One region of the Streptomyces sp. NPDC049627 genome, then DNA from elsewhere that is predicted to be linked to it. Evidence: riboswitches for the same ligand, from Rfam matches in the RefSeq annotation. Region 1 holds a riboswitch; each other region holds the start of a gene.
The links. A riboswitch is a leader RNA that binds a small molecule or an ion and turns the genes downstream of it on or off. The one in region 1 is predicted to bind thiamine pyrophosphate.
Positions count from the first base shown of each region.

Region 2: another riboswitch for thiamine pyrophosphate. It lies ahead of thiC (phosphomethylpyrimidine synthase ThiC); the one in region 1 lies ahead of thiO (glycine oxidase ThiO).
Region 3: another riboswitch for thiamine pyrophosphate. It lies ahead of ACIBU0_RS27075 (thiamine ABC transporter substrate binding subunit); the one in region 1 lies ahead of thiO (glycine oxidase ThiO).

Region 1 covers NZ_JBITLW010000008.1:451,922-459,660, reverse strand. The annotation lists gene ACIBU0_RS24175 (thiazole synthase) at 1-32, opposite strand, end outside; gene thiS (sulfur carrier protein ThiS) at 36-248, opposite strand; gene thiO (glycine oxidase ThiO) at 245-1,411, opposite strand; TPP riboswitch at 1,409-1,520, opposite strand; gene ACIBU0_RS24160 (hypothetical protein) at 1,573-1,923, shown strand; gene ACIBU0_RS24155 (NAD(P)/FAD-dependent oxidoreductase) at 1,956-3,185, shown strand; gene ACIBU0_RS24150 (Rv2175c family DNA-binding protein) at 3,263-3,628, shown strand; gene thiE (thiamine phosphate synthase) at 3,963-4,628, shown strand; gene metF (methylenetetrahydrofolate reductase [NAD(P)H]) at 4,877-5,800, shown strand; gene ACIBU0_RS24135 (hypothetical protein) at 5,858-6,829, shown strand; gene ACIBU0_RS24130 (phytoene desaturase family protein) at 6,874-7,739, opposite strand, start outside.
Region 2 covers NZ_JBITLW010000002.1:251,463-259,201, forward strand. The annotation lists gene ACIBU0_RS06105 (hypothetical protein) at 185-1,054, shown strand; gene thiC (phosphomethylpyrimidine synthase ThiC) at 1,210-2,994, opposite strand; TPP riboswitch at 2,987-3,176, opposite strand; gene ACIBU0_RS06115 (YibE/F family protein) at 3,359-5,068, shown strand; gene ACIBU0_RS06120 (SsgA family sporulation/cell division regulator) at 5,419-5,856, opposite strand; gene ACIBU0_RS06125 (IclR family transcriptional regulator) at 5,954-6,832, opposite strand; gene ACIBU0_RS06130 (DUF5326 family protein) at 7,029-7,241, opposite strand; gene ACIBU0_RS06135 (cupin domain-containing protein) at 7,404-7,721, opposite strand.
Region 3 covers NZ_JBITLW010000010.1:152,010-159,748, reverse strand. The annotation lists gene ACIBU0_RS27095 (SRPBCC family protein) at 1-215, shown strand, start outside; gene ACIBU0_RS27090 (hypothetical protein) at 325-615, opposite strand; gene ACIBU0_RS27085 (NACHT domain-containing protein) at 668-3,235, opposite strand; gene rlmN (23S rRNA (adenine(2503)-C(2))-methyltransferase RlmN) at 3,711-4,817, shown strand; TPP riboswitch at 4,859-4,964, shown strand; gene ACIBU0_RS27075 (thiamine ABC transporter substrate binding subunit) at 5,044-6,129, shown strand; gene ACIBU0_RS27070 (ABC transporter permease) at 6,105-7,739, shown strand, end outside.

The sequences.
Region 1 (7,739 bases):
GTACCGCCGATGACAAAGGGATCGTCGGCCATGGTTCAGCCTCCTTGGACGGCGGTGAGGACCTCGACGCGATCCCCTTCGGAGAGGGACGTCGACGGCCACTGCGCGCGCGGGACGACGGTTTCGTTGAGGGCGGCGGCCACTCCGGAGGGCGCCGCGGTGAGGGACTTCACGAGCGTGTCCAGAGCCGTGCCCGGCTCGATCTGCCGACGCTCGCCGTTGACCGAGATGGTGACCGGGATGCTCATGCGGGCTGCTCCGTGAGTGCGGCGGCGCTGAATCGCCTCGGCGTGAACGGCCGGGCCTCCTCGGGGAGTTCACCGGTGGTCAGGACGTGCGCCATGGCGTCTCCGGTGACCGGCGTCAGCAGCACGCCGTTGCGGTAGTGCCCGGTGGCCAGCAACAGCCCCTCCAGCTCGGTCGGGCCGAGCAGCGGCGCGTTGTCCGGGGAGCCCGGGCGCAGGCCGGCACGCGTCTCGGTGAGCGGCAGTTCCGTGATGCCGGGCACCAACTCGTGGGCGTCGCGCAGCAGCTCGTACACCCCGCCCGCGGTCACCGTCGTGTCCCAGCCCAGCTCCTCGCTCGTCGCCCCGACGACCAGCTCCCCGCTCTCGCGCGGCACCAGATACACCTGGCTGCCGCGCACCACGGCCCGCACGGTCCGGCTCAGGAACGGCGCGTACCGCTTCGGCACGGTCAGCCGCAGCACCTGCCCCTTCACGGGGCGGACCGGCGGCAGGACGTCGTCCGGAAGCCCGGGCAGCCGCCCGCTGAGGCTGCCGGCCGCGAGGACCACCTGGCCCGCGCCCAGCTCGGTGCCGTCCGTCGTGGTGACACCAGCGGCCCGCTCCCGTACGACGGTGCAGCGCTCCGCCCACGCCCGGTGGAAGACCACGCCGGCCCGCTCGCACGCGGCCACCAGCGCCCCGGCCAGCCGCCGCGGATCGATCTGGTGGTCGCCGTCCACCCGCAGCCCGCCGCGCACCCCCGGCGCGAGCATCGGTTCCAGGCGTCGGCAGTCCCGCCCCGACAGCCACTCGGAGTCCAGCCCGGACTGTCGTTGCAGGGCATGCAGTTCGCGCAGGTGGGCGCGGTCGTCGGCGTCCAGTGCGACGGCGAGCGTGCCGCACTGGCGGTAGCCGAGGTCATGGCCGGTGGCGTCGGTGAGCTCTGCCGCGAAGTCCGGATAACGGCGGGCCGAGGCGAGATTCAGGCCCAGCAGGGTCTGCTCGCCGTAGTGCAGTTCCGTGACGGCGGCCAGCATCCCGGCCGCCACCTGGGCGGCGCCACCGCCCGGCTCGGGGTCCACGACGGCCGTCGTGAACCCGCGCTGTGCGGCCCGCCACGCCGTGACCAGGCCGATGATTCCGCCCCCGATGACAAGGACGTCTGACGTTCGCGTACGCGACATGGGCGTCCAGCCCCTCCCTTCGCCGGCATGACCCGGATCAGGTTCGTACGGTCGGAGGCCGCCAGCCTCCCTCTCAGCCCGGTGCGTCCGGGCTCCCGCGAGTGCTTTACGTTGGCCACCCTAGCCCGCTGCCGTATGTCTCAGTAAGGGAGCCTCCGCCCGTGGCCCGCTCGCTCGACGGTCTCGTCCTCGCGCCTGTTGCCGATCAAGCCCCAGGTCAGGTGGGTACGCGCACCCGGTTCACGTACCACGAGCAGGGGGGCGAGATCTGGGCCGAGTACGCGGGTGGCGACGTCGTACGCGGACATCTCGTGGGGACCCGGAAAGGCGACCGGCTGGACTTTCGGTACGTGCAGCTCAAGCGGGACGGCGCCACGTCGTCGGGCCACTGCGTGTCGACGGTGGTCGAGCTTCCCGACGGGCGCGTGCGGCTGGAGGAGACCTGGGAGTGGGAGTCGCAGACAGGCAGCGGAACCAGTGTTGTGGAGCAGGTCACTGAGCACGCCCCCTGACTGACGATTTGTCAGTTGTCTATGGTGATCAGGTGAGCGAGCAGACGCAGCAACGGGGCACGTCACAGGCGCGGCGCGTGGTCGTCGCCGGCGCGGGCATGGCCGGCGTGCAGACGGCGGTGGCCCTGCGGGAACAGGGCTTCACCGGCACCGTCACACTGATCGGCGCCGAGCCCCACCAGCCGTACGACCGACCGCCCCTGTCCAAGGCCGTGCTGCTCGGCAAGGCCGAGGGCTCCGCCTTCGACGTCGACTTCGAGGCGCTCGGCATCGACCTCCGGCTGGGGCGCGAGGTGCTGGGCGTGCGCCCCGCCGAGCACGAACTGGACACCGAGGCCGGGCCCGTCCCGTACGACGCCCTCGTGCTCGCCACCGGCGCGGAACCGATCCGGCTGCCGGGCGCGGAGGGCGTGCCCGGTGTGCATCTGCTGCGCACCCTGGACGACGCCGAGCGGCTGCGGCCGGTGCTGGCCCGCCAGCACGACATCGTGGTCGTCGGCGCGGGCTGGATCGGCGCGGAGTTCGCCACGGCCGCGCGCGAGGCGGGCTGTGCGGTGACGGTCGTGGAGGCCGCCGACCGGCCGCTCGCGGGTGCGCTGCCCGCCGAGGTGGCGGCGCCGATGGCCGCCTGGTACGAGGACAGCGGGGCGGTGCTGCGCACCCACGCGCGCGTGGAGCGCGTCGAGCCCGGCGCGGTGATCCTCGACGACGGCTCCCGGCTGCCCGCGGGCGCCGTCGTGGTCGGCATCGGGGCACGGCCCGCCACGGCCTGGCTGGCGGGGTCGGGGGTCGAGCTGGGTACGCACGGCGAGGTCGTCGCCGACGACCACCTGCGCACCTCGGTGCCGGACGTCTACGCGGTCGGCGACTGCGCCTCCTTCCCTTCGGGAAGGTATGGGGAGCGCCTGCTGGTCCACCACTGGGACAACGCCCTCCAGGGGCCGCGTACGGTCGCCGCCAACATCCTCGGCGAGACCCCGGCGGTCTACGACCCCGTGCCGTACTTCTGGTCCGAGCAGTTCGGCCGCTTCGTCCAGTACGCCGGCCACCATGCCGCCGCCGACACGACTCTGTGGCGCGGCGACCCGTCGGGTCCTGCCTGGACGGTCTGCTGGCTGAAGGACGGCCGCCTGGTCGCCCTGCTGGCGGTGGGCCGGCCGAGGGATCTGGCCCAGGGGCGGCGGCTGATCGAGGCGGGCACGCCGATGAACCAGGAGCTGCTGGCGGACCCGGCACGCCCGATGAAGGCAGCGGTGGCGTAGCGCGTCGGGGCGACGGCTCTGCCCGGGTGGACCGGCCTGACTTCCGACTGTCAGTGGCAGATGGCAGGCTTGTTGGCGTGACCGAGATTGACGCAAAGATCGATGCTCTCGTCCCCGCCTGGCTCACCCTCCCCGACATCGCCGAAATGCTCGGCGTCGAGGTGACCCGCGTCCGGCAGCTGGTCAAGGAGGGCCAGCTCATCGCCGTACGCCGTGGTGAGAACCGCGCGCTGCACGTCCCCGCCGCCTTCATCGACGGGGACAAGGTCGTCAAGGGCCTGTCCGGCACCCTGACGCTCCTGCGGGACGACGGCTTCACCGACGAAGAGATGCTGGAGTGGCTCTTCACCCCCGACGAAAGCCTGCCCGGCACGCCCGCGCAGGCCCTCAGCGAGAATCGCGGCACGGAGGTGAAGCGCCGCGCCCAGGCGCTCGCCGTCTGATCTGAACACCGGATCCGAACACAGTTCGGCGTACGGGCCGGGGCGCTGCGGGGCCGCAGTCGCGAGTGTCTGCGGCCGCCGCAGGACCGGCCCCGCCCGTACGCCATCGACATATCGACAAGGCGGCGCAGTCGTACGGTGCCGGCCCGGCCGTCCGACGGGCAGCAGCTGCCATGGGCGGTCCGGCTCGTGCTGCACGGCACCTGCGTCACTGCTCAGCGCCCGGCTGCTCAGCATCAGCCCGTACTCCCGTACCCGGCTCCGGCTACGGTGCCTTCGTCCGGCACCGTCCCGCCGCACCCGACGCCACCCGACCGACCCCAGGGGCCACTCCATGTCCGACACCGCCACCGCAGCCACCGCCCGAACCCAGCTGGCCGACGCCCGGCTCTACCTCTGCACCGATGCCCGCAAGCGGCAGGGCGACCTGGCGGAGTTCCTGGACGCCGCCCTGGCCGGCGGTGTGGACATCGTGCAGCTGCGCGACAAGGGCATGGAGGCGGCCGAGGAACTGGAGCATCTGAAGGTCTTCGCCGAGGCCTGCGCCCGGCACGGCAAGCTCCTCGCGGTCAACGACCGCGCCGACGTGGCCCACGCCGCCGACGCCGATGTCCTGCACCTGGGCCAGGGGGACCTCCCGGTCCCCGCCGCCCGTGCGATTCTCGGCGACGACGTCCTCATCGGCCGCTCCACGCACTCCGAGCCGGAGGCCACCGCGGCCGCCGTCCAGGAGGGCGTGGACTACTTCTGCACCGGCCCCTGCTGGCCCACGCCCACCAAGCCCGGTCGCCACGCCCCCGGCCTCGACCTGGTCCGCCACACCGCCGCCCTCGGCACCGACCGCCCCTGGTTCGCCATCGGCGGCATCGACCTGGCCAACCTCGACCAGGTGCTGGAAGCGGGTGCCCGCCGTGTCGTGGTCGTACGGGCGATCACGGAGGCCGACGACCCGGGCGCCGCCGCGGCGGAGTTCGCGAAGCGGCTGCGGCAGGCGGGGTAGGGCGCACTTCGGACACCGGACGGGCGGACGCGGGACCGGCCGCGTCTCGGGTTTCGTCCCACCGCGTCTCGGCCAGTGTCTCGGCCAGTGGTCACCCCGGCCGCGAACCACACGCTCGGACCCCGCCCGGCTTCCCGGAGGGCCCATTTATGGCCCTTGTTGTCCAAGGACTGGACAACAAGCCGACAAATCGGGCAAATGTCCGGCGCCCGGTTGGGGGACCGGGGACCCCTGGTTAACCTGCGAGTATGGCCCTCGGCACCGCATCCATCAGGTCGGACCACGCTCGTACCGTGCGCGAGATGCTCGCGACCGGCAAGACGACGTACTCCTTCGAGTTCTACGCGCCCAAGACCCCGAAGGGCGAGCGGAACCTGTGGAACGCGCTGCGCCGGGTCGAGGCCGTAGGCCCCGACTTCGTCTCCGTGACCTACGGCGCGGGCGGTTCCACCCGCGCCGGCACGGTCAAGGCGACGGAGGCGATCGCCTCGGACACCACGCTCACGCCGATCGCCCACCTCACCGCGGTCGACCACTCGGTGGCCGACCTGCGCAACATCATCGGGCAGTACGCCGACGCGGGGATCCGCAACATGCTGGCGCTGCGCGGCGACCCGCCCGGCGACCCGCTGGGCGAGTGGGTGCCGCACCCGCAGGGCCTCGCCTACGCCGCCGAACTCGTCGAACTGATCAAGGCGTCCGGCGACTTCTGCGTGGGCGTCGCCGCCTTCCCCGCCATGCACCCGCGCTCCGCCGACTGGGAGACCGACGTCCGTCACTTCATCGACAAGTGCCGGGCCGGCGCGGACTACGCGATCACGCAGATGTTCTTCGAACCGGAGGACTACCTGCGGCTTCGCGACCGCGTGTCGGCGGCCGGCTGCAACACCCCGATCATCCCGGAGGTCATGCCGATCGCCAGCGTGAAGACGCTGGAGCGAATCCCGTCCCTCACCAACGCCGCCTTCCCGGACGCCCTGAAAGAGCGGATCCTCACAGCAAAGGACGATCCGGCCGCTGTACGCTCGATCGGGATCGAGTTCGCCACCGAGTTCTGTGCGCGGCTGCTGGCCGAGGGAGTGCCCGGACTGCACTTCATCACGCTCAACAACTCCACGGCGACCCTGGAAATCTACGAGAACCTGGGCCTGCACCATCCACCGCAGGCCTAGACCGGCCGCACCGATATACGTCACACTGCGTAGGCGGCCACTGGGAGAGGGGCGTACATGGGCTGGACGGTCCTCTACATCGCGTTCGGCATCGTCGCGCTGTGGCTGCTGGGCGAGGTGCTGCTGCAGTACAAGGCGCGTCTGCGCTGGCGGCTGCTCGCCTTCGCCGGCTTCCTCGGCGTCGTGGTCGGGGTGCTGATCCCGTCCGTCATCGTCATCGGTCTCGGTGCCGCCGCGTTCGCGGTCGGCCAGACCTACGTCACGCTGTCGTTCCGCCGCGGCTTCTCGGCCGGCTGGGCGGTCTCCGCACCGGCCCTGGGCCCGCTGGCCGCCGCCAAGCGCCGCCGCGGCGAGCCGGAGCGCCAGGAGCCGACCCTGGAGGTCTCCGACCTCGAGGCGACCGAGAGCGGCTTCGGGGGCGACGGCCCGTACGGTCAGGACGACGGCAAGTACGGCCAGGACGGCGTCGGTTACGGCGACGACTACGACCGCGACGACGTCTTCACCCCCGCGCGCCCGGACCGGCCCACGGCCGCGGAGACGACCGCCGTCTACGAGCCGCAGCCCCTGCCGGAGGACACCGGCTCGTACGGCATATACAGCGACGCCGCCTACGCCGCCGCCGACCAGAACTACGCGGCCGCCGGCCAGCCCCAGGACCAGTACGCGACGGCCGACCAGAGCTACGCCTACGGCTACTCCGGCTACGACCAGCAGCAGTACGGCTACGACGCGACCGGCCAGCAGCAGTACGCCACCTACTCCGACCCGTACGCCGGCACCCAGACCTACGACGGCACCTCGTACGACGCCTACGGCCAGCAGCAGTACGGCCAACAGGGCTACGGCCAGGACCAGTACGCCACCGGCGGCTACGGCGAGACGACCCCGCCCGGCGGAGTATGGGTCCCGCAGCAGCGCACCGACGAGGCCTACGGCGGTGAGCTCCCGCCGGAGCAGCAGTACCCGTACCAGGGCAACGGCCAGCAGGGCCAGGGCAACGGGTACGACGAGCAGTACCGCTTCTGACGGCCCCGCTTCCGACGGCCCACGCCTTTCTCCCTACGCGAGGGTCACTGCGAGCCCCGGAACTCCGGCCCCTCCACGATCAGTCCGGCCACCAGCGCGCCCGACATACCGGCGTGGGGCAGACCGCCGCCGGGGTGTGACCAGCCGCCGACCGTGAACAGCCCCGATATCGCCGTGGTGTTGGAGGGGTGCAGCAGGCGCCCGCCGGCCGCGGCCAGCGCCGGTGCGGGAACCCCTCCGCCCTCCACGCCCGTGGCCTCCCCGATGTCGGCCGGGGTGCGCACCTCGTGCCACAGAAGGCGGTCGCGCAGGTCAGGCACGGCACGCTCCGCGACGCTGATCAGGTGTGCGGCGTGCTGGTCGAAGACTTCCGACTCCGCCCGGCCCGAGTCGCGCTGCGCCGGTACCGCCGAGGTGAGTGTGATCGCCTCATGGCCGGCGTCCGGAACCAGCGCCGGGTCGTCGGGCCGCAGGACCGTGACCGTGGGGCTCGTGGCCATGCCCCCGGCGGCGCCGGACAGGGCGTCCAGCTCGGTCTCGCGGTCCTCCGCGTGCACCACCGTCCGGTGCGCGGTGCCCTCCGGCCGGTTGCCGCGCAGTGCCAGCAGCACCGTCAGACGGCTCGCCGCCCGCCGCTGCGGCGCGACCTCGGCTTCGCCGCGCACCGCCGTCCCCCGGACCAGGCGGTCCAGCAGCCAGGGAGCGACCCCCGAGACCACGAAATCGGCCTCCTCCACCGCTCCGTCGGCCAGCTCCACCCCCGCCGCACGGCCGTCCTTCTCCAGGACCCCGGCGACCTCGGCGCCGAAGCGGAACTCGACCTTCCTGGCCACGCAGCGCTCGTACACCGCCCGCGCCAACTCCCGTATGCCGCCGCGCACATACCAGGTCCCGAAGGCATGCTCCATGT
Region 2 (7,739 bases), on a different contig from region 1:
GGGCAGGCGTCGCCCCATGCGGCAGTGACGGAAGTCGGCGCAGGCCAGGGCCCAATTTTGTCAAACCCCCTGTCACCGTGTGCCGTCACCGCTCTACCATCGGCTTATCCGTAGCAGGCTCCCCTCCGTTTCTGCCCGACGGCTCGTTGCCATGCGAGCCCCAAGCCCTACGGAGCATCGGGGGATGCACATGAACAGCGTTCCGCAGCACCTGCTCAGCGAGGACCGCCAGGACTACGAGCGGATCCTCGACGAGGCGCTGCGCTCCGCACCACACCGCCCGGAACTGACCGCTGTCGGACAGCGGCTCAACCCCGAACAGCTGCGCACCATGGCGCTCAACGCCACCGCACTCATCACGGCGGCCGCGGCGACCGAGTACCAGCACTACGTGAAGGTCCGCGAGGAACTGCGCCAACCGGCGCCGTCCACCCCGTCGTCCGCCCGCGAGACCGGCTCCATCGAGCCGGGCACGGGCGCGATGGGGCTCGCCACCACCATGGGAGAGGTCGCCGAGACCGCCGGCCCCGGTGTCATCGCCGTGGTCGCCGTCCTGGCACCCGTCCTCGCCGGCACCGCCGCGGCGATCTTCCTGCTCGTCGGCTACATCCTCAAGATGTTCGACCCCGAGGCGGCGTTCGCCCAGACGATGCTCACCACCGGGTGGGTGTTCGGCGCCGTGGCAGCGGCCGCGATCCTGGTCGCCGCCGTGGGACTCGTGCTCACAGCACTGCGCAACCGGCCCGCGTTCGACGCCGGACCGTACGGCGAACTGAGCGAGGAGGTCGCCCGGGCCAGGGAAGCCTGGCGCGAGGCCCTGCTGGAGCGCGGCATCGTGCCCTTCCTGCGCGAGGCACTCACCGACCCCGGCACGGCATCGGCAATGCACCGCACGCCACCGTCGACGCCGGCCGGCCGCATCCCGAGCCTCGGCTACGACCGCCCGGGTTTCAGCAGCCCGGACGACGGAGCCTCCTCGGGCTCGCGACCGAGCTTCAGCAGCCCGGACTACACGAGCCCGGACTTCGGAGGGCCGGAACACCAGCCGGAGTAGCTCCTCGGCTTGCGCCCCCGCCGTAGGAGAGCCCCCTCTCGGGGAACCCTCCTTCTCGACGGAGCCCCGAGGGACCTCCTCGGGGAGGCGCAAGCCGAAGATCTCGGCAGCACGCCCGGCACCGGGGCATGGCGCCCTGGGTCAGGACGTCGACGTCAGTCCGCGATCGGCAGGTACACCCGGTTGCCCGCCGCCGCGAACTCCTTCGACTTCTGAGCCATGCCCTCCTCGATCTCCTCCTGGGACCCGCCGTGTTGGCGGCGGATGTCCTGGGAGATCTTCATCGAGCAGAACTTCGGCCCGCACATCGAGCAGAAGTGAGCCGTCTTGGCGGGCTCCGCCGGCAGCGTCTCGTCGTGGAACTCCCGTGCCGTGTCCGGGTCGAGGGCGAGGTTGAACTGGTCCTCCCACCGGAACTCGAAACGGGCGTCGGACAGCGCGTCGTCCCACTCCTGCGCCCCGGGGTGCCCCTTGGCGAGGTCGGCCGCGTGGGCGGCGATCTTGTACGTGATGACGCCGGTCTTGACGTCGTCCCGGTTGGGCAGGCCCAGGTGCTCCTTGGGGGTGACGTAGCAGAGCATCGCCGTGCCCCACCAGGCGATCATCGCGGCGCCGATGCCGGAGGTGATGTGGTCGTACGCCGGTGCGACGTCCGTGGTCAGCGGGCCGAGCGTATAGAACGGAGCTTCATCGCAGATCTCCTGCTGAAGGTCGATGTTCTCCTTGATCTTGTGCATCGGGACATGTCCCGGGCCCTCGATCATGGTCTGTACGTTGAAACGCTTGGCGATCGTGTTGAGTTCCCCGAGCGTCCTCAACTCCGCGAACTGCGCCTCGTCGTTGGCGTCCGCGATCGAGCCGGGCCTGAGGCCGTCGCCCAGCGAGTACGTGACGTCGTACGCGGCGAGGATCTCGCAGAGTTCCTCGAAGTTCTCGTACAGGAACGACTCCTTGTGGTGCGCCAGGCACCACGCCGCCATGATCGAGCCGCCGCGCGAGACGATGCCGGTCTTGCGGTTGGCGGTGAGCGGGACGTACGGCAGGCGCACGCCGGCGTGAACCGTCATGTAGTCCACGCCCTGCTCGGCCTGTTCGATGACCGTGTCCTTGTAGATCTCCCAGGTCAGCTCCTCGGCGCGGCCGTCGACCTTCTCCAGCGCCTGATAGAGCGGCACCGTGCCGATGGGCACGGGGGAGTTGCGCAGCACCCACTCGCGGGTGGTGTGGATGTTGCGGCCGGTCGACAGGTCCATGACCGTGTCGGCGCCCCAGCGGGTCGCCCAGGTCATCTTCTCGACCTCTTCCTCGATGGAGGAGGTGACCGCGGAGTTGCCGATGTTGGCGTTGACCTTCACCAGGAACCGCTTGCCGATGATCATCGGCTCGATCTCCGGGTGGTTGACGTTCGCGGGAAGCACCGCACGGCCTGCGGCGATCTCCTCACGCACCACCTCAGGAGAAACGTTCTCGCGGAGGGCCACGAACTCCATCTCCGGCGTGATCTCGCCCCGGCGTGCGTAGGCGAGCTGCGTGACCGCCTTGTCGTCACGGCTGCGACGGGGCTGCCGCGGCCGTCCGGGGAAGACCGCGTCGAGGTTGCGCAGGCCGCCGCGTGGCGAGGTGTGCTTGATCCCGTCATCCTCGGGACGGACGGGACGACCCGCGTACTCCTCGGTGTCGCCGCGGGCGATGATCCAGTTCTCCCGTAGCGGAGGCAGTCCCCTGCGGACGTCGGTATCGGCGAGTGGATCGGTGTACGGGCCCGACGTGTCGTACAGCGTGACCGACTGCCCGTTGGTGAGATGCACCTGGCGGACCGGCACCCGCAGATCGGGGCGGGAGCCCTCGATGTACGCCTTGTGCCAGCCGATGGACTTCCCGGCCTCCTGGGACTTGTCGTCCTGGACGGAGGCAGGCGTGCGTGCGTCCTTGTTGGTCATGAGACCTACTCCCTACGCCGGCATTACCCGGTAACAGGTTCGGCGGTCGACGCAGCGGTTTCCGTCTGCCGACGTTTCGTGTGAAACATCACTCGCGATGGGTGATGTTTCATGTGAAACATCGCTGGGACGGAGGTCAGCGCCCTCTCAGCCCGGTGCTCCGAGCTCCCGCGTGTACAAAGGTGGCACCACGCTAGCGTCAATTCGGGCGCGGTGAACAGGGGGCCCCCGTCGTTCTTGCGATGATCGGTCGGTGACCACACCGCATGAACCTCCGTACCCACCGCCCGAGCGGCCCCGCGGCTCCGGGCCCGGAAACGGCCCCGGGCGCGGCAACGGCCGTGCAGACGGCCGGGGTTCAGGGATGCCCGGAGCAAGATACGACGGCGGATACGGCCGTGGCTCCGACGGTGGCGGTCACGACGAGCACTCGGCTGGATCCGGCGGCTGGCACGAGCACGGTCCCAGGACCGAAGGGATGCAGGAGCACGGCAGCGAGGCCGGCGGCGGGCACCGGCACGGCTTCGGTTCCGGCGGGCCGTACGGTCACCGTCCCGGTTCCGGCGGCCTGCACGATCATGGTCCCGGCTCCGGCGGCTCAGCGGAGCAGGGGTCCGGCCCGGATGACGGACACGGGCATGATTTCGGTGGTGGCCATGGGCACGATTCCCATGGCGGCCATGGGCACGGTCCCGGATCCGGCGGTTCGCGCGGCGGCGGAGCCGGTGGCGGCGGGCACGGACACTCCCACAGTCACGCCCACGGTCCCGCGGCGCCCGTCTCCCAGCACCTGCGCAAGGTCATCGCGGCGATCCTGATTCCGTTCGCCGCGGCGGTGGTGGTGGGGCTCGCGGTGCTGTGGCCGGGTGGGGCCCCGCCGCACGAGCGCACGGGGGTCGGCTTCGACCGGCAGACGCAGCAGGCCACGGTCACCAAGGTGGTCGAGGTGAGCTGTAAGGCCGCCGGGGCCTCGGGAGTGCCTCCGACCGGTGACACCTCCACCGCCGAGGGCTCCTCAGCCGTGCAGCAGGAGAAGGGCACCTGCAAGAAGGCGACGATCCGCGTCGACACGGGCAAGGACAAGGGCCGTACGTTCACGGAGATCGTGCAGCCCGACCAGTCACGGCAGTTGCACGAGGGCCAGGAGGTCGTGGTCGCCTACGAGCCCTCGGCGCCCAAGGACCTGCAGTACTCGGTCACCGATGTGAACCGCCGAGTGCCGTTGGCCGTGCTCGCCGGCATCTTCGCACTCGCCGTCGTGGTCGTCGGGCGGATGCGAGGCGTCATGGCGCTGATCTCGCTGGCCATCAGCTTCCTGGTGCTCAACTTCTTCATTCTGCCCGCGATCCTGCAGGGCTCGAACCCGCTCGTCGTGGCAGTGGTGGGATCGAGCGCGATCATGCTCATCGCCCTTTATCTGTGCCACGGCCTCTCGGCCCGCACATCGGTGGCGGTGCTCGGCACGCTGATCTCACTGCTGCTGATCGGCATTCTCGGCTCGGTGTTCATCGACTGGGCCGCGCTCACCGGCAACACCGATGACAACACCGGCCTGATCCACGGGCTGTACCCGGCCATCGACATGAGCGGTCTGCTGCTCGCCGGCATCATTATCGGCTCGCTCGGTGTCCTCGACGACGTGACCGTCACGCAGACGTCCGCGGTCTGGGAGCTGCACGAGGCCAATCCGACGATGGGCTGGCGTGGGCTGTACCGCGCGGGCATCCGGATCGGCCGCGACCACATCGCGTCCGTCGTCAACACCCTCGTCCTCGCCTACGCGGGCGCCGCGCTGCCGTTGCTGCTGCTCTTCTCGATCGCGCAGAGCGGGGTCGGCACGGTCGCCAACAGTGAGCTGGTGGCGGAGGAGATCGTGCGCACGCTGGTGGGTTCCATCGGCCTGGTCGCCTCGGTGCCGGTCACCACGGCTCTCGCGGCCCTGGTGGTCGCGGCCGACCGGCCGGAGAAGGGGACGGGGCCGGCGGGTACTCAGCCGGCCATGGCGGGCGCACAGCCGCCCACTGGGCAGCCGGGTCCGGGGCGCGGCGGGCGGGGACGACGGCGGAAGCGGTGACGGCGCGCCGGGGCGAGCCCGGCGTCGTCGAGGCGGCACGGTCGACGGGCCCGGCGAGATCGCTATGGCGCTGCGCGTCAGTACGGCCGCGGGGAATCGGTGCGTGAGACGGCCGCGGTGGAAGCGGTGACGGATACGGCCGCCGGGAAGCAGCGACGGGTACGGCCGCGGCGGAAGCAGTGACAGGTACGGCCGCGGCGGAAGCAGTGCGGACACGGCTGCCGATATCGGGCACCCGTCCCTGCCGCTCCGGCGGAGCCCCGAGTACGCCCCGCGCAGAAGAAGCGTTCCCGCGCGCCCCCACAGCGCCCGGCGAAGCGTTACGCCACCCCCCGCGCTGCCGTAACGCCTCAGCCCGCGCTCTGCTCCTCCGCCAGGATGCGGTCCAGGGCTTCGTCGAGGTGGGCGTCGAAGTCGGCGAGCGCTCCCTCCTGCCCGAGCGGTACCAGCTTGTCGGTGCGGTCGAGGAAGGCCACGAGCGGCGCCACCGAGGACCGGAACAGCGCTTGGTCGGCACCCACCTGAAGCCGGATCAGGACATCACCCAGTGTCTCGGAGCCGGCCGGCGAGACCCGTACGTCACCCTCGCCGCACGGCCGGCCCACCCCGTCGACCAGGAGCTCACGGCCGAAGGCCCAGGTCACCGGGGCATCGCCGGGCAGATGGAAGGTCAGCCGTACGGCATAGGGATCACAGGTCTCGTAGCACAGCTCCACCGGGATGCGGAAGGACAGCTCCTCGGAGACGAGAAAGCTCATCATGACCTCTGCCTGTACGGACTCGCGCATCGCTTACCCCGTCGGTTGCCTTCGACTGGCCGGGAACGGACCCCGACACTGGTGGAATCTTGCTGAACGTACACGAGAGATCACAAGGAGTGAGTTTTCAGATACTGATAGAGATCGCCAGTGACCCCAGGAGTCGCCCGATTTCGTCCTGCAGCTGCCGCGCCGCAGTCAGCAGCCGGTCGGCCTGATGGACGGGCAGCGAAATGGCCATCGTCGCGGCCGTGGTGCCCACCGTGATCGGGATCGCGGCGCACACGGTGCCCAGCGCGTACTCCTGGCGCTCGGTCACGGGCTCCATCCGGCGGGTCCGTTCGAGGCGTTGTAGCAGCGTGCGGCTGTCGCGCACGGTGTACGGGGTGATGGACTGCACGGGATGGCGGGCGAGGTGATCCCGGCGGGCGTCCTCGTCCAGTTGGGACAGCAGACACTGGCCGATGGCGTGCGCGTGGCCGGTCTCACGGAAGTCGGCCCACTCCTCGACCGCCGGATTGCCCGGAGTGTCGGAAACGCACATGACCTCGATCTCGCCGTCTCGGTACTGCGCGTAGTAAACGGGGACACCGATGGCATCACGCCATTGGGCGAGCGCGTCAGCAACCGTGCTGCGACGTTTCTGCTGGGCTCCACTACTGCTCAGCCGTACGGCTGCGTCGCCGAGGAAGAACAGCCCCTTGTCGCGGTGCAGATAGCCCTCGTGCACCAGCGTGCGCAACAGGTGGTAGGCGGTGGGCAGCGCCAACCCGGTCTCGCGGGCCAGTTGCTTGGCGGGGGCGCCGTACTCGTGCGAGGCGACGCATTCCAGCAGGCGCATCGCCCGCTGGACGGATCCGATGAGGGTCGCGGAATGCGGCTGTTCGGTGGGGGTGCGGGACGCCTGCCGCGGAACCTGGGGTGCTGAGGAAAGCGGCTGTCCCAAGGGCGTGTGAGGCTCTGAGGGTGCGTGGGGGTCTGAGGGTGCGGTGTCAACCGTGGCCAAGGGTCACTCCCGAAGCGCGAGGGGGGAGCCCGTGCGGGGGAACACGGGAGGGGGTGCACGCCGCTCACGGGGTCGTCCCCGCGTCGATTTCCGGACTCTATTCGTCCGCCACCGCTCGCAGACGCCCTGCCCGGAAAACTTCCCTCGCCCGAGGGAACCGGCGATTCCTGTTACCGCCTCCCTGTCCCCACGGCTCTCACCAGTCGCTGCGGGACGAGGAACTCGAGGTGAACTTCCGTACGACGTAGATCAGTCCACCGACCAGGGCCACGAAGACCAGCACCTTGAAGAGCAGTCCGATGACGAACCCGACGACGCTGGCGATCAGCCCGCCGAACACGACCAGGGCGATGACCGGCACCGCGACCCACTTCACCCACCACGGCAGTCCTGCGAAGATCTCGCGCATCGCTCTCGTCCTTATCTCTCCGCCCGTCACTGTGCCGGGTCCTGATTCTTCGAATCTGCTGATTCCCTGCACTCGATGCTAGGGCGGGCAGGTGCCCCGGCGGGGGCCTCGCAGCCCTTGTCCTCCCCTGATCGATCCCCTAGGGAACCCTGAGGCCGGAAGTCAGCTCTCGGGTGGAGAGAACACGACGAGCACCCGCAGGTCCTCGCTGATGTGGTGGAACTTGTGGGCGACCCCGGCCGGCACGTACACCACGCTGCCGCGCGCCACCTGCGTGGTCTCCATGCCGACCGTGATGTGGGCGCGGCCGCTCACAACGAAGTAGACCTCGTCCTGGTTGTGCGGCTTCTGTGGATCGTGCTCGCCGGCGTTGAGTGCGTACAGGCCGACCGACATGTTCCGCTCCCGCAGAAACTGCAGGTAGGCGCCCTCGTTGGCGGCGCGCTCCGCCTCCAGTTCATCCAGCCGGAATGCCTTCATCGCTGTCGTCCGCCCTTG
Region 3 (7,739 bases), on a different contig from region 1:
TGCACGGAATCGAGGGCCCCGTCAGGCCACGGGCCCACGGCGAGATCGAGCCGCTCGACGACGGGCGGCGCTCCCGCGTGACGATCGAGCTCGACTTCGACGGGCACGGCCTCGGCAAGGTCCTGGTGCCCCTTGTCGTCCGCCCCCAGGTCCGCAAGGAACTGCCGCGCGACGAGCAACTCCTCAAGGAGAGGCTGGAGGGTACGGCCGACTAGGACGTGCCCGGCCGATCATGTGACTGCGGATGCGGATGCGGATGCGGATGCGGATGCGGATGCGGAGAGCGGGCGCCTGCGGCCCTTGCCGGCAGCCGGTGGTGGTCAGCTAGCGGTCCGGGAATCGAGACACTCCGAGCAGGGCTGTGCCGGTGAGGAACACACCGGCGCCGGCCGCGAGGAGCGTGAGCAACACGTGTCCTGTCGGAGTGAAGACGAAAATACCCGCGAAGCAGCCAAGACCACTTCCCGTGAGTACCAGACCGAGCCCATGGGGCACGGGCCGCAGGACGCCGGCTCGCTCCCAGGGATGGATCCAGCCGGTGAGCAGCTCGGCTACCCCGCTCACCGCAACAGCCGAGCTCAATGCGATGAGCGCCCCCAGCACCACGTACCGCATCCCACCTCCCGGCGGGCATCGTCGCACAGGAGGGCTTCGGCGACCACAGGTCCTAGCTGCCGTGACGACGAAGGACCGGAGCGCTGTCTCCACCGGTCAGCAGCTGTACGTGCGCCAATAGTTCATGGCGTTGGTACGCACGCGCAGTAGGTTCGCCGGCCATGGCATGCATGCGTTCACGCGCCTGATCGCGGTACGGCGCGCCGAGCTCGCTCAGGGCTGCCACTGCGGCGTAACGATCGTCGAAGGTGTTTGTTGTGTCGGCCGACAGTTCCAGCAACACCTCGGCCACCTGAGACAGATACTCGCCGTCGAAGTCCAGTAGTGACTCCGCTGCGTGAATTCGCTTCGCAGGGCCGGCAGCGGGCGAGTTCATGATCTCGAACATGTGCTGGGTCGCATGATCGGCCCACTCAGGAGCCATGGCGTGAAGGGTGTCGATGAGCGTCATGCGGTCCACGACGGACTCGAGTTCCAGGTTGCACACCAGCGAGCAGAAGAGATCGGTGTCGTCACCTGGCTTGGGTTGCTGAGTACAGCCGAGCGTACTGAGCAGATCCCTGACGACCGACTGTTCGCGGATGTCCAGTGGCTCGTCTGCGACCGGGCAGGGGGCGACCTCCTCGGTATGGGTGAGGACCTGCGCCACCGGGACTTGCTCGGCGAGATATGCGCGGGCCAGGGGGTCCGACATCCGACCGGCGACGCGCCGGCTCGCCGCGGGCAGGCTGGGCAGGAGCGACAAGAACGTCCTCAGCTGGGCCGGCGCGTACGGGCAGCCCTCAGCCATCAGGACCCCCGCGGCATGCTGATGCCCTGCGCTGCCCTCCAGCAGCCAGGTCAGCAACGCATCCGCCGCCAAAGGGCGCCGATGGGCGTAGTGAACGAGTGCGGTGCGGTGGTCGCGCCCCTTGCGCCCTGTGAAGCGCGCGGCCTCGAATGCGAACGTCTGCCATTGCTCGGAGCTTCCGTCGAAACGATCGGGAAGATCCATGGCACGAGCCTCAGCCGCAAGGAATTCGGCGAAACTCGCATGCAGGAACCGGATCGATCCCTCGGCCGCCGCGAGGAGCCCACTCGATGTCAACAGGGCTGCCACGGACTCACCCCACCCAGGAATGCCGGTCTGCGCGCGGGGGCCGACCTTCGGACGCAGCCACTCCAGCGCGACCGTCAGGAGGTCGAAGGGGGCCCGCTGATCGGATTCGTCGGAGTGGCCTGCGGGTACGGAAAGGTGCCGAACCGCCTGAGTGGCGATATGCCGCAAGACACCGTCGAGGTTCTCCTCGAGAAACCGGACGGCCTCCAGGGCCCATGGGGCCATGCCCGCGTGCGCACGCATCTGGCGGAACAGATGGTCGCGCTGTGTGGCTTTCGCGCTCGTGAGATAGGTCCGGTACTGGTCGAAGAGAGCGTACTGATTGTTCGGCAGCCTCTGTTCGGGCCAAGCTTCGAACACGGCGGCGGCCACGGCCGCCAGCAGCGGGACCGCCACCAGATCGCGCAGTTCCGCTGCGTCGACCTGCTGCAGGAACTCATGGGCCTGACGGCGTCCACGATCATGGGTCCCGAACCAGCGCTCGGCGAACGTCTCCAGCTGTGAGCGGTCGAAGGGGGCCATGGTGAAGACGAGGAAGCCGCTTTCGACGAAGCGGTTCCGTTCCACCGGGTGCAGCGGACGGCACGATGCGATGATCTTGATGTGGCCGGCGCGGCCGGCCTCGCTCCCGGCGATGGTGGTGAGGTGGTGGGCCAGGCGGTTACGTGCCTCCATGGGAATCTCGTCGAACCCGTCCACCAGGAGCAGCCAGGAGTAGCCGTCGGGGAGCAGTCGTTTCGTGGCGTCGACGAACCGCCGTTCGTGGTGCTCGGTCCCCGCGAAGACGAGCCGGGACAATGCCCGGTCCACGCCGCCCGGGCCAGAGGTCAGCTGTTCGGCCGTCGCCCAGACCGGGACGCTGGCGTTCCGCTTCAGTGTCGCGTTGAGGAGTCCGGCGGACAGGTTCCCGGCGAGTCTGGCCAGCAAGGTCGACTTCCCGCTGCCCGGACCCGACTCCAGGAGGAGATGGCAGCCGGCGGGATCTTCGAGGATGTCCTCGATGTGTCCTCGCTTGGCTTCTGCCACCGGTTCACCGGCCGGGTGGGATGCCTCCAGCTGCTGCTGGACGTGTACGGCCGACAGCGGTCTTCGCGCGCCGGTGCCGCTGTGAACGACGTAGGGCCATGCCTCTCCCCGCTCCATCTGTTCCACGAGCAGGGGGAGCAGGGGAGACGGAACCGGCGGCGACGGAGCCCTGACAGCATGCCGGACGGGTTGGGCCGATTCGAGGAGTTCGTTGAGGTGTCGACGGCTGGGCTGCTCCCCGGCCCAACGTGACCAGAGCCGTACCAGGGCCCAGAGTTTCGGCTCGTTGGCCACCGTCGGTGCCTGGCGGCTCCGCGGCTCGTCGGTCAGCCAGTTACTCAGACGGCGTGCGTCCAGATCGACCTGGAATTCCCTGCTGAGGATTTTCGCGGTCTCGCGACGGGAGTACGCAATCCCCAGCCCCCTCCGATTCGCCTTGGCCCTGCGTTCCAGGCCGCGCAGGTACGCATGGAGTGCGTGGTCCGGATAGTCCACGTCCTCCCGTCCCCTCCAGACGACCCTTCACTGCCCGCTGCGGGCACCGCCGGGCAGCCCGTGAACTGCAGGGTAAGAGCGCGGCCGCCCGGCCCGCCCGCACTTTCCCGGGATTCGGTCCTCGACCGCGCACCGTCTGGAGGGAGACGTACAACGCCACCCGGGAGGAATCATGAGGCGCACCAGCCGCCCCACCATTGAGCGCCTGTACAAAGCCGCGCTGTTTGCGGCGGTACGCGGAGCAGCCGCCGCAGCAGGGTCGTCAGTGGTGGCCCTCGCGGTGTGGGCATTCCAGCGTTGACTGGGAGGGGCGATGACCTGCGCAGATGCCTCGTGCCGGCCGAGGGGCGATCCGTCCGTGGGCCGTCCCCAGGCCGGCCGAGGGGCCCACGACGGGGGAGGCGACCGGCAACGACCACCGCGCACGGCACGGTCCCCCAGGTCACCCGATTGGATCTGCGACACTGGACGGGCCATGCCTAAGCCCGGAGAACTCACTTTCGTCGCCCCGCGCGGAGCCAAGAAGCCGCCGCGGCACCTTGCCGACCTCACGCCCGCCGAGCGCAAGGACGCTGTCGCCGCGATCGGCGAGAAGCCGTTTCGTGCCAAGCAGCTCTCGCAGCACTACTTCGCGCGGTACGCGCACGACCCGGAGCAGTGGACCGACATCCCCGCTGGTTCGCGCGCCAAGCTGCGGGAGGAGCTCTTCCCGGAGCTCATGACCGTCGTACGGCATCTGTCGACCGACCAGGGCGACACGCGCAAGACGCTGTGGCGGCTGTTCGACGGGACGCTCGTCGAGTCGGTGCTGATGCGGTACCCGGACCGGGTGACCATGTGCATCAGCTCGCAGGCGGGGTGCGGGATGAACTGCCCGTTCTGCGCCACGGGGCAGGCGGGGCTGGACCGGAATCTGTCGACCGCCGAGATCGTCCATCAGATCGTGGACGGGATGCGGGCGCTGCGCGACGGCGAGGTCCCGGGCGGGGCGGCGCGGCTCTCCAACATCGTCTTCATGGGCATGGGCGAGCCGCTCGCCAACTACAACCGGGTCGTGGGGGCCATCCGGCGCCTCACCGATCCCGAGCCCGACGGGCTGGGGCTGTCGCAGCGCGGGATCACCGTCTCGACCGTCGGTCTCGTCCCGGCCATCCACCGGTTCGCCGACGAGGGCTTCAAGTGCCGGCTCGCGATCTCGCTGCACGCGCCCGACGACGAGCTGCGCGACACCCTCGTCCCCGTGAACACGCGGTGGAAGGTGCGCGAGGTGCTCGACGCCGGGTTCGAGTACGTCGAGAAGAGCGGCCGTCGGCTGTCCATCGAGTACGCCCTCATCCGGGACATCAACGACCAGGCCTGGCGCGGTGACCGGCTCGGGCGGCTGCTCAAGGGCAAGCCCGTGCACGTGAACCTGATTCCGCTGAACCCGACGCCCGGCTCGAAGTGGACCGCCTCCCGGCCCGAGGACGAGAAGGCGTTCGTCGAGGCCATCGCCGCGCATGGTGTACCGGTGACGATCCGGGACACCCGTGGCCAGGAGATCGACGGGGCCTGCGGTCAGCTCGCCGCCACCGAGCGGTAATCTGAGCGCGTACCACCACGTACATCCGTACGAACATCTGCATATTCCGACAGGGGAGCGCCACAGCGCTGAGAGTGCGGCACCGGCCGCAGACCCTCTGAACCTCGCCCAGGTCATTCTGGGTAGGAAGTTCGGTCATCACTCAAGCTGTTGCGCCCTGCCCAGGAGCCGAAAGGACTCGTGGGCAGGGCCGCGTCTCTTCCTGGTCCACCCCAGGAGGAATTTCGTGAGCACCACCAAGAAGTTCGCGGCCGTGGCCGTCGGGCTGGGCCTCGTCACGCTGTCCGCGTGCGGTTCGTCCGACTCGGGCAGCGACACCGGCGAGTCCAAGAGCAAGAACATCACGCTCGTCAGCCATGACTCATGGGCCGTCTCCAAGGGCGTCCTCGCCGCCTTCGAGAAGCAGTCCGGCTACCAGGTCAAGGTCCTGCCGAACGGCGACGCCGGGCAGGCCGTCAACAAGGCGATCCTGACCAAGGACAACCCGCAGGGCGACGTCTTCTTCGGCGTCGACAACACCCTGCTCTCGCGGGCCCTCGACAACGACCTGTTCCAGTCGTACGAGGCGAAGGGCGCCGACAGCATCAAGCCCGAGTACCTCGCCGACAAGGACGAGCACCGGGTCACGCCCATCGACACCGGCGACATCTGCGTCAACTACGACAAGGCGTACTTCAGCGAGCACAAGCTGACCCCGCCCGCCTCCTTCGACGACCTGATCAAGCCCGAGTACAAGAACCTCCTGGTCACCGAGAACGCCTCCACCTCCTCTCCCGGCCTCGGCTTCCTGCTCGGCACCGCCGCGAAGTACGGCGATGGGGGCTGGCAGGGCTACTGGAAGAAGCTGAAGGCCAACGGCGTCAAGGTCGTCGACGGCTGGGAGCAGGCCTACAACGACGAGTTCTCCGGTTCCGCCGGCGGCAAGAAGGCCAAGGCCGACCGGCCGCTCGTCGTGTCGTACGCCTCCTCACCGCCCGCCGAGGTGATCTACGGCGACCCGAAGCCGGCCACCGCGCCCACCGGCGTCGCGACCGGCACCTGCTTCCGCCAGGTCGAGTACGCGGGTCTGCTGAGCAACGCCAGGAACGCCGAGGGCGGCAAGGCGCTCATCGACTTCCTGCTGACGAAGACCTTCCAGGAGGACATGCCGCTCAACATGTTCGTCTACCCCGTGGTCGAGGGCGCCCAGGTGCCCGAGGAGTTCACCGAGTACGGCCCGCAGGCCGAGGACCCCGAGACCATGGACCCGGCGAAGATCGCCGACAACCGTGACGACTGGGTCAAGTCGTGGACGTCGCTCGTACTGAAGTAGAGCCGCGCAAGGCCCGTACGAGGGCCTTCAAGGCCGGCACGGCGGTGCGGCTCGGCCTCATCGCCGTGCCCGTCGCGTTCTTCGCGGTCTTCTTCGCCTACCCCGTCTCCGCGATCGTCGCGCGCGGTCTGAAGGTCGACGGCGCCTGGCAGTTCGGGCGCCTCACCGAGGTGCTCGGACAGTCCGACATCCGGCACGTCCTGTGGTTCACCACCTGGCAGGCGCTCGCCTCGACCGCGCTGACCCTGCTGATCGCGCTGCCGGGCGCCTATGTCTTCGCCCGCTTCGACTTCCCCGGCAAACAGGTCCTGCGGGCCGTGGTGACCGTCCCCTTCGTGCTGCCGACGGTCGTCGTCGGGACGGCGTTCCTCGCGCTCGTGGGCCGCGGCGGGCTCCTCGACGAGCTGTGGGGCGTACGGCTCGACACCACCGTGTGGGCGATCCTCCTCGCGCACGTCTTCTTCAACTACGCCGTCGTCGTGCGCACGGTCGGCGGGCTCTGGTCCCAGCTCGACCCGCGGCAGGAGGAAGCCGCGCGGATGCTCGGGGCGTCGCCGCTGAAGGCCTGGCGCCAGGTCACCCTTCCGGCCCTCGGGCCCGCCGTGGCCGCCGCCGCGCTCATGGTCTTCCTGTTCACCTTCACCTCCTTCGGCGTCGTCCAGATCCTCGGCGGGCCGACCTTCTCGACTCTCGAAGTGGAGATCTACCGCCAGACCTCCGAGATCTTCGACCTGTCCACGGCCGCCGTCCTGACGATCATCCAGTTCGTGGCCGTCGGCGCGATCCTCGCCGTGCACGCCTGGACGGTACGGCGGCGGGAGAGCGCCCTGCGCCTGGTGGACGCGTCCGTGACCGCGCGTCGGCCGCGCGGGGCGGGGCAGTGGGCGTTGCTGGCCGGTGTCCTGGCCGTCATCGTCGTACTCCTGCTGCTGCCGCTGGCCGTGCTGGTGCAGCGGTCGCTGGACGCGCCGGACCTCGGCTACTACCGGGCGCTGACGAGCGCCGACGGCGGGGTCTTCCTCGTGCCGCCGATCGAGGCGATCGGCAATTCGCTCCAGTACGCCGTCGTCGCCACCCTCATCGCCGTGCTGATCGGCGGTCTCGCGGCGGCCGCGCTGACCCGGCGGGACGCGGGCCGGTTCGTACGGGGCTTCGACGCGCTGCTGATGCTGCCGCTCGGGGTGTCGGCGGTGACGGTCGGTTTCGGGTTCCTGATCGCGCTGGACGAGCCGCCCCTCGACCTCCGCAGCACGTGGATCCTCGTGCCGCTGGCCCAGGCGCTGGTCGGGGTGCCCTTCGTCGTACGGACCATGCTGCCGGTGCTGCGGGCCGTGGACCAGCGGCTGCGGGAGGCGGCGGCGGTGCTGGGGGCGTCGCCGTGGCGGGTCTGGCGGGAGGTGGATCTGCCGATGGTGCGGCGGGCGCTGCTGATCGCTGCCGGGTTCGCGTTCGCGGTGTCGCTGGGGGAGTTCGGGGCGACCGTGTTCATCGCGCGGCCGGACAATCCGACGCTGCCGGTCGCCGTGGCCCGGCTGCTGGGGCGGGCAGGCGAGCTCAACTACGGCCAGGCGATGGCCCTTTCGACGGTACTGATGGTGGTGTGCGCGGTG